Regions from separate parts of the Rhizobium sp. P2_G2 genome, predicted to be linked through region 1. Evidence: predicted binding sites of a transcription regulator. Region 1 holds the regulator's gene; the other holds the start of a gene.
What was found. Region 1 encodes LexA, which represses DNA repair genes until DNA is damaged. Its sites were predicted from a motif close to TGTTCNNNNTGTGTTCNG; they were not measured.
Positions count from the first base shown of each region.

Region 2: a site for LexA is predicted at 1,214-1,231, ahead of dnaE (DNA polymerase III subunit alpha). Genes of this name have one in related genera too.

Region 1 is NZ_JBFUFF010000062.1:38,537-41,812, forward strand. Features, by position in the region: gene glmU (bifunctional UDP-N-acetylglucosamine diphosphorylase/glucosamine-1-phosphate N-acetyltransferase GlmU) at 1-1,166, shown strand, start outside; gene lexA (transcriptional repressor LexA) at 1,221-1,940, opposite strand; gene AC1D06_RS29380 (helix-turn-helix domain-containing protein) at 2,273-2,809, opposite strand; partial or broken gene AC1D06_RS29385 (hypothetical protein) at 3,086-3,276, shown strand, end outside.
Region 2 is NZ_JBFUFF010000074.1:13,607-25,551, reverse strand. Features, by position in the region: gene pgsA (CDP-diacylglycerol--glycerol-3-phosphate 3-phosphatidyltransferase) at 1-145, opposite strand, end outside; gene AC1D06_RS31650 (hypothetical protein) at 389-1,045, shown strand; gene dnaE (DNA polymerase III subunit alpha) at 1,454-4,936, shown strand; gene AC1D06_RS31640 (MFS transporter) at 4,968-6,176, opposite strand; gene AC1D06_RS31635 (L,D-transpeptidase family protein) at 6,379-7,683, opposite strand; gene AC1D06_RS31630 (DNA polymerase IV) at 7,829-9,139, opposite strand; gene AC1D06_RS31625 (GNAT family N-acetyltransferase) at 9,216-9,803, shown strand; gene AC1D06_RS31620 (hypothetical protein) at 9,808-10,446, opposite strand; gene AC1D06_RS31615 (DUF3572 domain-containing protein) at 10,443-10,754, opposite strand; gene AC1D06_RS31610 (response regulator) at 10,884-11,255, shown strand; gene AC1D06_RS31605 (PleD family two-component system response regulator) at 11,271-11,945, shown strand, end outside.

The DNA of each region.
Region 1 (3,276 bases):
CGTCCGGGTCCGGTATCGAGGTCCGCGCCTTTGAACAGGCCGAGCGGCTCGGCACAGGCCACGCTGTGCTGGCGGCGCGCGGCGAAATCGAAAAGGACTACGATCAGATCCTGGTCGCCTATGGCGACGGGCCTCTGATCGAACCCGCACCGCTGATCGAAGCGCTGGAGAAAGTGCGCGCCGGCTATGATGTCGCGGTCGTCGGCTTCGAAACCGACAAACCCACGGGCTATGGACGCCTGCTTACCAAGGACGGCGAGCTCGTCGCCATCCGCGAGGAAAAGGACGCGACAGAGGCCGAGCGGAAGGTCACCTTCTGCAATAGCGGCATCATGGCGATCGATGGCCGCAAGGCTTTGTCGCTGCTGACGAAAATCACCAATAACAATGTCAAGGGCGAGTATTACGTCACCGACATCATCGAAATCCTCCACCGCGAAGGCGGCAGGGCGGCGACGGTCGAAGCGCCGAGCGACATGGTTGCCGGCTGCAACAACCGGGCGGAACTCGCCGAACTCGAAGCGATCTGGCAGAAGAAGCGCCGTCATCAGTTGATGCTCTCGGGCGTGACGATGATCGCGCCGGAAACCGTCTTCCTGTCGCATGACACGCGGATCGGCCGCGACACTGTGATCGAACCGAATGTCTGGTTCGGTCCCGGCGTCACCGTCGATAGTGACGTCGTCATCCACGCCTTCTCGCATATCGAGGGCGCCCATATTGCGCCAGGCGCAAGCGTTGGTCCGTACGCACGGCTGCGGCCTGGCGCAGACCTGGGCGAAAAGGCCAAGGTTGGCAATTTCTGCGAAGTGAAGAATGCCGCGATCGGCGAGGGCGCCAAGGTCAATCATCTGAGCTATATCGGCGATGCCATCATCGGCGCGCGGGCGAATATCGGCGCCGGCACGATCACCTGCAATTATGATGGCTTCAACAAGTTCGAAACCCGGATCGGCGCCGACGCATTCATCGGCTCGAACAGTGCACTTGTCGCACCGGTGACGATCGGGGCAGGGGCGCTGACCGCCTCCGGCAGCGTGATCACCGAGGATGTTCCGGATGGCGCCGCCGGCTTCGGCCGCGCCCGTCAGGTCAACAAGGAGGGCTATGCGATCGCGATCATGGCGCGCAACAAAGCGCTCAAGGAATCAAAGAAGAAGAAATGATATTAAGCCGACGCAGGCGAGGCTGCTCGCCGCGCGTCAACCGATCGCCGCTTGTCAGTGATAGCGGCGGATGAGTCCGACCAGCTTGCCCTGGACCTTGACGCGATCCGGCCCGAAGATGCGAGTTTCGTAAGCCGGATTCGCGGCCTCAAGCGCAATGGAAGCCCCTTTGCGGCGGAAGCGCTTGAGCGTCGCTTCCTCGTCGTCGACGAGCGCTACGACGATGTCGCCCGGGCTCGCCGTGCTGCCGTTGCGGATGATCACCGTGTCGCCATCGAGGATGCCGGCCTCGATCATCGAATCGCCTTTGACCTCGAGCGCATAATGTTCGCCGCTGCCGAGCATGCCGGCCGGGACGGAAATATCGTGGGTGATGTTCTGGATCGCCGAAATCGGCACACCGGCGGCGATGCGGCCCATAACAGGGATTGCCACCGCTTCACCGGAGTTCTCGTTGGCTGCCGGCTTCGGCGCGGGCGCCGGCTGCACCTTGCCGAGCGAGCCTTCGATGACGCTTGGATTGAAACCCTTCTGCGGCGGCTTGATGCTCGGCGAATAGGCCTCGGGCAGCTTGATGACTTCGAGCGCCCGGGCACGGTTGGGAAGCCGGCGAATGAAACCACGCTCCTCCAATGCCGTGATCAACCGGTGGATGCCGGACTTCGAGGCCAAATCGAGCGCATCCTTCATCTCATCGAACGAAGGGGGCACGCCGGACTCCTTCATCCGCTCATGGATGAACAGTAGAAGTTCCTGTTGTTTTCTCGTCAGCATGGACGTCCCCTTGGGAATCGTGAAACAAATCTCGAACAAACACTATATGTTCCATGTATGTTCCGCAAGGGTTTTAAATATGGTTAACGCGTGGAGGCGCGAAAGATATTTCGGAATGGCTGTCAGAGCTATTCTGGAATGAAAATGGCAACGCACCTTTGTTTTCAAAGGATAATTCGCGGAAAAATAGTGTTACCAATCGCCAGATTGAGCAACACCAAATTCTTCATTCCAGGATAAATATTAAGTCATTGTTTTAAATTAGTTTATTGAGCAACTAGCGGAATTGGTGAACGGAGCATTCTGGCGATTGAGCAACAGATTGAGCAACCCTAGATAATACGCTCGTCCTCCCACCACGGCGGAGGCGGAGCATCGAATTCACCTACGGCATACTCGGTGACCAGTGCTTTGTAGATGTCCTGAGGCTTGATCAAACCGGATTTCAGCCATTTGTCCCGAGATGCCTTGATCCGAGTTACGTACTCACCGACCCAAATGTGGATCGTCGCTAGTTGGTCATCCGTCAACCCGCCAGCAAGCCTCCGGTCGGGTTCGGACTTGGAGTTTGCAAGCTCGTGACGCGTTGCGAGCAATGCTAGCCAGAGATCTTCCTTGTCAATCTCAAGGGGTTTGTCAGTAAGACCGTGTCGCCCGACCGTTTTGGGCTCTCCGCTGCCCGACATCAACCAGTCTAGGGAAACTGTACCTCCAGAGAGCATTTCGGATAGGTATTTTGCTGGCACTGACGCCCGGCGCCTCCATGCCGCAATGGTACTTCTTGATACCCCGAGATAGTCGGCAAGCTCTTGATCCTGCTTGAGATTCAATGCCTGCTTTGCTCTCGCGATTATACCGACGACATCCATGGTGCACAAAATGTCACTTTTCTGTTTGACTAGTGACAAAATGTAACTTACATATTGTCACATGACTAATGTGCACAGGGCGATTTGCAATGCAAGTGGCTGAACGATTTGATTATCCCACGGTGCGCGCCGCCTTTATCATTCGCGGTACCTCTTTTTCCCGCTGGTGCTTAGAAAACGGCGTCTCCAGGGCGTGGGCAATCGCGGTCTTGAACGGAGAACAAGACGGTCCCGCCGCGCGCGCTCTGCGCGCAAGAATAGTGGAGGCCGCTTGCTGTGAGCGGGACTAGCAGACACATTCTCTCGTCCGATCTCGCTCGTCTGGCGAGTATCTCGCCTCAGCGCATGCGCCTCATATGCCAAGAGTTCGAAAACCGCACGCGTACCGACTGGTGCGGTGCGGCCTTGAAAATCAAATTGCTTCATGGTCGCGGCGGCAAGTCAGGCAAGCTCTACACCATTGAGGT
Region 2 (11,945 bases), on a different contig from region 1:
CTGCAAATAGGCCGAGGGCGGTCCAGCGGGCAAAATCCGTGCTCTGCAGCGAACCTTCGATATAGAAGCACAGAACGATCAGCGGCACGGCGATGATCCGGCCATAGGTCAGCATATTCGGGATGTTATAAGCGCGCTTTGCCATGTGTTCTGTCTTAGACTCGCAATTGCTACCAGATGATGGCTTCAGGCAATGAAGGTCAAGCCCGGCCGGGCGCGCGCTCCCCTCGCGGGCAAAATAGGCAGGCGCGCGTTCGCTTTCAAATGCATTTGCGTCAAGAATCATGTTTTTTTGCCGGTGACTCCAGATTCGCACAATTAGGGCTCCGGCAACTTGTTTCGCGTAGAATCATAACGCGCCCGCGGGATATGGCGCTGAGGGAAAACAATGAAATTGGTTCTGGCTGGGCTGACCGCTTGTCTTGTCGCGTCATCGGGAATGGCGCATGCCGGTGATGCCCTGTCGTTCGACAAATATTGGCTAACGCCGACTGTCAGCACGCTCGGTGTCGGCATCGAAGGGGGTTACCGCTGGAACGAATATTGGGGCGGTCGCCTCAGCCTCAATGGCGGTGCCTTCGACTATGTCTACCACGACAAGGATGCCGACCTGCACAACCATGTCTCGTTGTTGAGCGCCGGCGCGACGGCCGATTACTATCCCTTCGCCGACGATTTCCGCGTCTCCGCCGGTGTGCGGCTGTCGGACAGCAAGGTTAATGGCCGGATGAAGAACCTCGTCAAGCGCGGCAAGCATTTCAGCATCGTCATCGACGATCCGCTGACCACCTACACGGCGCGCCAGAATGCCATCCAGCCCTATCTCGGCATCGGCTATTCCGCCCAGATTAACGAGCGCACCTCGCTCAGTTTCGATCTAGGCGCGCTCTATGCCGGCTCGCCAAGCCTGAGCGTCGATTCGCATGCTGAAAAATTCGGTTTCACCAAAGGCCAGATCGACCGCGAGATCGACCGTGAACGCGACCGCATCTCCAAGTTTACCTTTTATCCCGTCGCGCAGATCGGTTTGAACTTCCGCTTCTGACCGACGCTGACGGACTTCAGGCTTCCTCCGCTCTATCTCCCTGACCGTCCGGTCTAATCGCGGGGGCGTGGGCCTATGTCCTTTGTCGCGATCGCCTCCAGGGCCGGTCGCTCGCTCCGCATTTCATCAATACTTTTTTAACCTTGCCCCTGTGGATAGCGTTGACTATGGAACATTAATAGAACATATAAGAAACATAACGGAACAGGAGGCAGAAATGAGCGAATTTCTTCGTGATATGGCAGCATTTACCTCGGTCGTCATGTTTGTGGCGAGCTTCGCCGTCGTAATGATGTCGTTCTGATCCTGTGGGGAAAATGCCTCGCTGCCCGGCCCAAGCTGGCATAGGACGATGGCACCCGCTACATTGGAGAGGAACGGATTCTCTTATGGTGCGGCATGGAACAGATGGACACGATCAGCGCCCTTTCAGGCCTCGCGGAAAGCCCGCAATTCGTTCATCTGAGGATCCATTCCGCCTATTCGCTTCTTGAAGGCGCCCTGCCGGTCAAGAAGATCATCGCCAAGGCCGTCGCCGACCAACAGCCGGCGCTCGGTCTGACCGATACCAACAACCTGTTTGCCGCATTGGAATTCTCCAAGACTGCCTCGGGCGAGGGGCTGCAGCCGATCATTGGCTGCCAGCTGTCGATCGATTTCGAGGAAGAGGCGTCAGAAGAGCGCAACGGACGGACCCAGCAGCCGAAAAAGCTGCCGGCGCTCGTGCTGCTTGCGGCGACCACTGAAGGCTACCAGCACCTGTCCGAGCTGGTAAGCCGCGCCTATATGGAAGGCGAGGGGCATGCCTCGATCCATATCAAGCGCTCCTGGCTCGGCGATCACATGCCGGGCGTCATCGCACTCACCGGGGCGGCAACCGGCCCGGTCGACATGGCGATGCGCGACGGCAACACGGCGGTCGCCGAACGCCGCCTGCAGCTGTTGATGCAGCTCTTCGGCGACAGGCTCTATATCGAGCTGCAGCGTCATGGCGCCTATGACCGGCAGCACGAGGCGAAGATGCTCGATCTCGCCTATCGCCTCGAGCTGCCCATCGTCGCCACCAATGAGCCGTTCTTCCCGACGGTGCAGGATTTCGAAGCGCATGACGCGCTGATGGCCGTGGCGCAAGGCACACTGGTATCGGACGACAATCGCTTCCGCCTGACCCCGGATCATTATTTCAAAAGCCGCAAGGAAATGGCCGCTCTGTTCGCCGATCTGCCCGAGGCGATCGAGAACACGATCGAGATCGCCCGCCGCTGCTCCTTCCTGCTGAAATCCGTCTCGCCCATCCTGCCGCGGTTTACCGGTGGCACAGGCGATGCGGAGGCAGCCGAGAAGGCGGAATCCGACGAGTTGAATCGTCAGGCCTGGGAAGGTCTCAACCACCGCCTCGCCTCCATCGGTCTCGCGGCCGGCTATAGCGAGGACGATTATCGCAAGCGGCTGGAATTCGAGCTCGGCATTATCGAGAAGATGAAATTCCCAGGCTACTTCCTGATCGTCGCGGACTTTATCAAATGGGCCAAGGCCCATGACATTCCGGTCGGCCCGGGCCGCGGTTCGGGTGCAGGCTCGCTGGTCGCCTACGCGCTGACGATCACCGATATCGATCCGCTACGCTTCTCGCTGCTGTTCGAGCGCTTCCTCAATCCCGAACGCGTGTCGATGCCGGACTTCGACATCGACTTCTGCCAGGATCGCCGCGAAGAGGTGATCCGCTATGTCCAGGCCAAGTATGGCCGCGATCAGGTGGCGCAGATCATCACCTTCGGTTCGCTGCAGGCGCGTGCCGCACTGCGCGACGTCGGCCGCGTGCTCGAAATGCCCTATGGCCAGGTCGACCGCATCTGCAAGCTCGTGCCCAACAACCCGGCCAATCCGACGCCGCTTTCCAAGGCGATCGAGGAAGAACCGAAGCTGAAGGAAGAGGCGGAAAAGGAGCCGGTCGTCGCCCGCCTGCTCGACATCGCCCAGAAGATCGAGGGCCTTTACCGCCACGCGTCCACCCATGCGGCTGGCATCGTCATCGGCGACCGGCCATTGGCGAAACTCGTGCCGCTCTATCGCGATCCACGCTCCGACATGCCAGTCACCCAGTTCAACATGAAATGGGTGGAGCAGGCAGGCCTAGTGAAATTCGACTTCCTCGGCCTGAAGACGCTGACCGTGCTCAAGGTCGCGGTCGATTTCATCGCCAAGCACAATGTCCATATCGATCTCTCGGCTTTGCCGCTCGACGACAAGCTGACCTATGAAAAGCTGTCGAGGGGCGAAACGGTCGGCGTGTTCCAGGTGGAAAGCGCGGGCATGCGCAAGGCGCTGCTCGGCATGAAGCCGGACTGCATCGAGGACATTATCGCCCTGGTGGCGCTCTACCGCCCAGGCCCGATGGAGAACATCCCGGTCTATAATGCCCGCAAGCACGGTGAGGAAGAGATCGAATCCATCCATCCGACGATCGATTACCTGCTCAAGGAGACGCAGGGGGTCATCGTCTACCAGGAACAGGTGATGCAGATCGCCCAGGTCCTGTCGGGCTATTCGCTCGGCGAAGCCGACCTGCTGCGCCGCGCCATGGGCAAGAAGATCAAGGCCGAGATGGACCAGCAGCGCGCGCGCTTCGTCGAGGGCGCGGTGGCCAACAAGGTGCCCAAGGCCCAGGCCGACGTGATTTTCGATCTGCTCGCCAAATTCGCCAATTACGGCTTCAACAAATCGCATGCGGCCGCTTATGCGGTCGTCTCCTATCAGACGGCCTATCTCAAGGCGCATTATCCGGTGGAATTCCTGGCGGCGTCGATGACGCTCGACATGGCCAACACCGAAAAGGTCAACGACTTCCGCCAGGATGCCAAGCGGCTCGGCATCAAGGTCGTGCCGCCGTCGGTACAGACCTCGTTCCGCCAGTTCGAGACCGGCGACAACTGCATCTACTTCTCGCTCGCCGCAATCAAGGGCGTCGGCGAGGCTGCCGTCGAGCACATCGTTGCCGCCCGCGGCGAAAAACCCTTCGCCAGCCTGGAGGATTTCTGCCTCCGGACAGACCCGAAGCTAATCAACCGACGTGTCTGGGAAAGCCTGATCTCGGCCGGCGCCTTCGATTGCTTCGGCATCGACCGGGCGCTCCTGGTCGGCAATCTCGACCGGGTGCTGGGTTATACGCAGAAGGCTGCGTCCGACAAGGTGAGCGGCCAGATCGACATCTTCGGCAATGCCGCGAGCGGGCCGGAAAAGATCACATTCCAGCCCACCACGCCCTGGATGCCGTCCGAAAAGCTGATGCGCGAATTCCAGGTCCTCGGCTTCTACCTGACGGCCCATCCGCTCGATGCTTATGTCAAAACGCTGGAAAAGCTGCGCGTCCAGACCTTCGCCAATTTCGCCAATGCGGTGAAGCAGGGCAAGGCGCCGGGCCGGCTGGCCGGCACGGTGACCAGCAAGCAGGAGCGCAAGACCCGTACCGGCAATAAGATGGGCATCATCGCCTTCTCGGATTCATCGGGTCAGTACGAAGCGGTGATGTTCTCCGAAACCCTGGCGCAATACCGCGATATGCTCGAACCCGGCAAATCCTTCATCATCGGCGTTGAAGCCGACGAACGCCCGGAAGGCATCGGGCTCCGAATCCAGACCGTCCAGTCGCTGGAAGAAAAGTCGGTGCAATTGCAGAAGGCGATGCGCGTCTTCCTGCGCGATTCCACGCCGATCCGGACAGTCGCGACGCATCTCAACGCCAAGGGTGAGGGCCTAGTCTCCTTCATCATCATCAAGGATAGCGGCAAGAAGGAGATCGAGGTGGAGCTGTCGGAGAAATACCGGATTTCCCCGGAGATCGCCGCAGCACTCAGGGCCAGTCCCGGCGTTGTTGATGTGGAACTGGTGTAGTCCGGCTAAGCCTGCCGTTTGATCCTGGATCTCAGGCGTCTGCCTCTGCGTCCGCATGACGGGTGGCGAATAGCGCTGCCGCAGCCAGGACCATGACGCCGCCGGCGACCGCGATCGCAGCGCGGAAATCGACGAGACTGGCAATGATGCCGATGCCGGTATTGGCGGCGAGCGAGCCAAGGAACAGGCTGTTCATGTAAAGCGACGTCGCCCGCCCGACGCGACCCCTGGCAAAGCCCTGGATGAATGTCACCGCAACGCCGGCGAACTGGCCGAAATAGAGTCCTTCGAGCAGAGCGCCGACCACCATATGTGCCATGCTGTTGGTCTCATGCAGAACCGCAAAGGCTACCAGCCCCAAGCCCGTGGAAAGATGGAGCGCGTTGCGGCGGCCGATGCGCATCATGACCATCGGCGATGCGAGGATCGCAATCACTTCGCCCGTGCATTTCAGCGTCAGCGACAGGCCGGGGGCATAGACGGGCAGATGCGCCTCTTCCGTATAGAACAGCGGCAGCGCGCCCGAACAGAGCACATGGGCGATGTTGAACAGGAAGCAGACGAAAGCGGCGAGCCAGAGCGGCTTGTTGTCGAACCAGCCCTCGCGCGAACCATCTTCGCGCAAAGCGATATGCCGGCGCGGCCCGCAAAAATCATGTGGCACGGTGAAGAAAGACGTCGCGCTGCCGATCAGCGACAGGAAGAAGACGAACTTGAAGACGGCGAGATTGCCGAAATGCGCCGCAATCAGATAGGAGGCCGCCGGCCCGAACATCCAGCCGAGCGAGGTCATCATCCGCACCCGCGCATTGTAACGCGTGAGGTCGAGGCCGAAATGTTCGCCATAGAGTCGGCCAAGGCTGAACATGGTCGATATGCCGGTGCTCGCCAGCGCGATGCCGGGACCGACAACAACCAGCAGCAACCAATAGGATTGCACCAGGCAGAGCACGCCGCTTGCCACGACCAGACCGAGGCTAGCGCCGAAGACCAGCGGAAAGATCGGCTTGCTGCGGTCGACCATCTCGCCGAACAGCCGGTTGCCGATCATGATGAAAATGCTGGTGACGACGGAATACAGGCTGATATGCCAGGGCTTCATGCCGAGCTGATCGACGATGAAATAGCTCATGAACGGGATGATCGACGAATTGGCGAGTGAGCAGACGAACAGCGAGATCAGGATGAGCTGCGCAGGTCGCCTGTCGGCGGCGGACATATCGGAAATGGCATGCGTCATGGCATCACGGCCCCGGCCGATCAGGCGTGATCACCTGCCGGAAGGACCCTCAACGTGAATCGGGAATAGTGTAAGGCTAACAGAGCCTTTGCTGCGCCGAAAGCCGGCAATTAATCAAATAGTCTTACAAATTGAAAAGGTCGCCTGACAAAGGCGACCTCCAGGATTCAGGCAGCGTTCTGTCGAACGCGACAGTATCGGATCAATTGACGTAATGGCCGATCTCGTCGTCGGAATCGCTGGCGCCGAGATTGTCCTGGTAGCTGTTGTCGCTATAGGATGTGTCGCGGGTGACCGTGATGAAGTCGGTGCCGTCGCCGGTTTTGCTCTCCGTGCCGGTGTCGGTGATCGTGATCGACGAGCCGTTGCCCAGCATGGTCTCGATGCGGGCGCGGACCGAGTCAGGAATGGTCACGCGGGCAAAAGCCTGTTCGGCGGCATCGGGCGCCTGTGCATCGCCATAGCGCACGATGCCCAGCCGCTTGGCCGTCTTGTTGGGAATGTAGTTGTCCAGCGTCACGCCGACCCAGTCGGCGCTGTTCTGTGCCATGTTGACATGCACGGCCTCGATGAAATGCGTGCCGAGCGCCAGGCTGGGCTCGGCGATTTCCACCGGTGCATCGAAGACCGGCTTGAAGTTGCGTCGTACATAAAGCCAGCCGGTCGGCTGCTTGCGGTTCAGCACCTTGTAGATCGAAGCGACGAATTTCGGCGTCATCGTACCGGTCTGCTTCTGGCTATGGATGGCCTGATAGGTCTTGATCGCGGTGCGTGTCTGGTCGCCGAGATAGCCATCCGCATCGCCGACATCGTAGCCGAGCTGCGCCAGCATCTGCTGCACCGCCATCGTCCTGGATTGCTGCGAGGGCCGGGTAATCAGGACCTTGACCGGGTCGATGTCCTTCGGCAGCGTCGCCACGGCGGTGGCGCCGAGCTTCGGCAGGGTCTCGTTCATCGCCACTTCAGTGCCCGGATTTGCCGATATCGTCGGCCTGAGATCGGCGTCGCTCATCGTCTGCGGATCCGGCTGGGAGTAGCGCGGCTTGAAGAGATCGGCCGTCTGCATGGCATGCGGGGTCAATTCTCGCTCGGTGATCACCACGTGGAAGCCGCGATTGGTCATGTCCCACAGCTGGCGGGCAAATTTGCCGGGCATGCGCACGCAGCCATGCGAGGCCGGATAGCGCGGCACGGAGTTCGATTCATGCAGCGCCACGCCATCCCAGGTGATCCGCTGCATGAACGGCATCGGCGCCGATTCATAGAGATTGGAATTGTGCATGATGCTCTTCTCGATGATCGAGAAAATGCCCGACGGCGTGGTGTGGCCCGGTTTGCCGGTCGAAATATGGCTGGTGGCCACCACCTGGTCGCCATCATAGACGACAAGCGTCTGCGTATCCTTCGAAACGAAAATCTGCAACGGATCGAGCGTCTCAGCGCTCGCGCCCGTGCCAAAAAGAGCCGTCGTCGCCAAGGCGATGCGGAAAGAAAGACGTGCAAGCATGATTGTCCCCACGCTATACGGTTCGTGCCCAAACTAGGATTAGAGATTTAATGAATCTTTGCGGTGACGTATGTTCCGCAAGGAACACGTTTTCGCTTCGTATCACGGTGAATTTACCGTTAATTTGAAGCAAAACTACAGAGCGTCAACTCGCATCGCTGTTCGGGATATGGCCGCGCTTGCCGCGGCCGAATGTGTAGCCGGTCTCGATGCTTTTCGTGCCGAATTTTCCGCGCAACTTGTCCATCGCCGCCTCGGCTGCAGCCCGTTTGCCTGCATCGCGGTCGATCAGGTCCGGCGGATCGGCATCGGCTGAATCGGCAAGATCGGTGACGCCGATCCCGAGCAGCCGGTATTTCGTGCCGTCGACCTCCCTTTCGAGCAGTGACAGGCCCTCGCGGAAGATCCGGTCGGCCAACTGGGTATGGGCCTCCAGCCGCCGGTTGCGGGTGCGGATCTTGAAATCCTGCGATTTGAGCTTCAGCACCACGGTATGGCCGGCGATCGCCGCCTTCTTCAGCCGGTGCGACACCTGTTCGGACAGTGCCCTCAGGATCGGCACGAGTTCGTCGAGCCGGGCATGGTCTTCGAAAAAGGTCGTCTCCGCCGAAACACTCTTTGCCTCGTCGTTGAGATGTACCTTGCGGTCATCGATGCCGCGCGACAGATTGAAGAGCCGCTTGCCGATAATGCCGTAGCGGCGCATCAGGTCGGTCTCCTCCATCTGCTGCAACTGGCCGATCTCGGTGATACCGTCGCGGGCGAGCGCCTCGGCAAAGGCCTTGCCTACGCCCCAGATCAGCGTCACCGGCTTGGTTCTCAGGAATTCGAATGCCTCTGCCTCGCCGATCACCGAAAAGCCGCGCGGCTTGTTCATGTCCGAGGCGACCTTGGCGAGGAACTTGCAATAGGAGAGGCCGGCGGAGACCGTGATGCCGACTTCGCGCTCGACACGCTGGGCGAATTTCGCCAGCGTTCGGGCCGGCGGATCGTGATGCAGCCGCTCGGTGCCGGCCAGATCGAGAAAGGCCTCGTCGATGGAGAGCGGTTGCACCAGCGGCGTCAGGTCCTGCATCATCCTGCGCACCTCGCGGCCGACACGGGCATATTTTTCCATGTCGGGCTTGATGACGATCGCTTCCGGGCAGGCTTCCAGCGCCTTGTACATCGGCATGGCGCTGCGCACGCCACGGATGCGGGCGATATAGCAGCAGGTCGAGACGACGCCGCGCTTTCCCCCGCCGACGATCACCGGCTTGTCGGCGAGCTCCGGATTGTCGCGCTTCTCGACCGAGGCGTAGAAGGCATCGCAATCGATATGGGCGACGCTGAGGCGGTTGAGCTCTGGATGGCGCAGCAGGCGAGGGCTGCCACAGGCGCGGCAACGCCGTGCCGTTCCCGAAGCCAGTCTCAGGCAATCACGGCAAAAGCCCGGCGCATTTTCCGAATCCTGCATGTTCCCGCCCGGAACAAAGGTTGAACATCTGAACTTTACGCTCTAATCTTAAGCCACTCAAGTACCGGGAATCGTCATGAACGACTTTCACGCTTTGCCTTTGACCGCCGACCGCTGGGCGGATTTCGAAACCGTGTTCGGGCCACAAGGCGCCTGCTATGGGTGCTGGTGCACGCATTTCCGCATCGCGCCATCCGAGCGCAAGCTGATGGATGGTGTAGCCAAGAAGGCATTCATGCATGCCCGGGTTGAAGCGGGTCCCCCACCAGGCGTTCTAGGCTATCTGGACGGTGTGCCCGTGGCTTGGGTCCAGGTCGGCCCGCGTACCGACGTGCCCAACTGGAATTCGCAGAAGACGGTATCGCGGCCATTGGATGATGCCGATGCGGCGGACAAGGGTATCTGGGCAGTGAGCTGCTTCTTCATGTCATCGAAGCAGCGCGGCAAGGGGCTGAGCCATCGCATGCTGTCCGAGGCGATCGTCTTTGCAGAAAAGAATGGCGCCCGATTGCTCGAAGCCTGTCCGATCGATCGGACCAAACAATCGAAATCCGTCGGCCTTTATGTCGGCTCGACCCGCATCTTCGAGGCGGCGGGATTTTCTCAAGTCGCACTTCGCAAGGACGGAAGGCCGTTGATGCGGCTGGCCTTGCAAAACGCCTAGACTCTCAGCTTGTCCTGAAATGTGCCCGGATCAATTCACCCGCATGCGTCCAGTCGCGCGCCTTGTGTACGCCCACGCCGGGATCAGGCGCCAATGCCTTGAAGGCCTCATTGGCCATCAGGTTGATCAGCAGGCAGGATGGGGCGTGTTCGCGCACGGAATGCAGGTTTCGGGCGATATCGTCGAGGAAGACCGATGGTATGCTGCGGTTGCCGATCAGGCTGGCAGCGATCGGTCCCTTGGCTTCTTCGGTGGCGACAATCGGGTAGGGGAAGCCGTGCAGGTCGAGCACGGTCCGCCGCACCATCTGGTGCCGTGGCGGCATGGAGGTGAGAAAGACGATATCGGCATCGTCCGTCAAGCCGGCCAAAGCAGCGCTCGCGCCCTTTGCCGGCATCTGCCATTTGTCCTGCGCGGAAAAGAAAGCCTCCAGGAAGGCGCCGATCTCTTCTTTCGTTGCTGGTCTGTCGTCGGCGATACGGCGCACATTGCCATCCAGGTGGAATGAATCGGCATGCAGGCAATGATTGACCGAGGCGAGGTAGTTCTGGAGCGGTAGGATGAATTCCAGCACGACCTCGTCGACATCGCAGATGATCAGCGGCTTCTTCGACAGCGCCAGCGTTTCGACTATGTCGTTCATAGCCAGACGCCTTCGGTCGGCCCGGTGAAATACTGATGACAAGCCTGAACCCATTCTACCTTCACATCGTTCTCCTGGCAGAACTGCATGAGTGTCGGCTCGTGGCTCATCAGGAAACCGGTCAATCCGCCGTAAAAACCGGGATCGCCGATCATCCTGCGGATCGCGACGGGCTCGATGCCGGAGATCGACAGGAAGCGACCCATCAGTGATGGCTCGTTCGACAGCCAGCCGAGGATGGTGACTGCCAGCTCCTCGGCAGTCGCGTCGGTCGGGCGTTCGATTTTGGCGTTGCTGGGGATTTTCATGGTCGCATTACGTCTTTTTAAACTTAATCGGCATACCGTGCCTGACATGAATGATGAGAATTCGCGTGTCCACCTCTATATAGAGGTTATCCGACCGGCACGCAAAATCAGGGGTCTGAGCGAAGCGACATGCCCAAGCAGGTGATGATTGTCGAGGACAACGAGCTTAACATGAAGCTCTTCCGCGATCTGATAGAAGCTTCCGGCTACACGACGATCCAGACCCGTAACGGAATGGAAGCGCTTGATCTTGCGCGCAAATACCGCCCCGATCTGATCCTCATGGATATCCAGCTGCCGGAAGTATCGGGCCTCGAAGTCACCAAATGGCTGAAGGAGGATGACGAACTGCATGTCATCCCGGTGATCGCGGTGACGGCGTTTGCGATGAAGGGCGACGAGGAGCGTATCCGCCAGGGCGGCTGCGAGGCCTATGTTTCCAAGCCGATCTCGGTGCCGAAATTCATCCAGACCATCAAGACCTACCTTGGCGACGCCTGACGGAGGGATGCTGAGATGACCGCACGCATCCTCGTCGTCGACGACATCCCGGCGAACGTCAAACTCCTGGAAGCACGGCTGCTGGCCGAATATTTCGAGGTACTGACCGCCGAGAACGGCTATCAATGCCTCGACATCTGCAGCAAGGTCCCGGTCGATGTCATCCTGCTCGACGTCATGATGCCGGGCATCGATGGGTTTGAAGTCTGCGAACGGCTGAAGGCCAATCCCAGGACGTCGCATATTCCGGTGGTCATGGTGACCGCGCTCGACCAGCCAGCCGACCGCGTCCGCGGGCTCAAGGCCGGCGCCGACGATTTCCTCACCAAGCCGGTCAACGATATGCAGCTCATGGCGCGGGTGAAGAGCCTGGTGCGCCTCAAGATGCTCAGCGACGAACTGCGCCTGCGCGCCGAAACCGCCAGGACCATCGGCTTGGATGACACGATGGCAGGCAGCGGCGACGCCGATGTGCCGCCGAGCGTCCTTCTCGTCGATGGCCGCGCCAATTCCCAGGAGCGGCTTGCCCGCACGCTGAAACCGATCGCCGAGGTCACCGCCCAGAGCGACCCGCAGGCTGCCGTCTTCGAGGCTGCCGAGGGGGCTTATGACTTGATCATCGTCAATTCGAATTTCGACGGCTATGATCCGCTCAGGCTCTGCTCGCAACTGCGCTCGCTCGATCGGTCG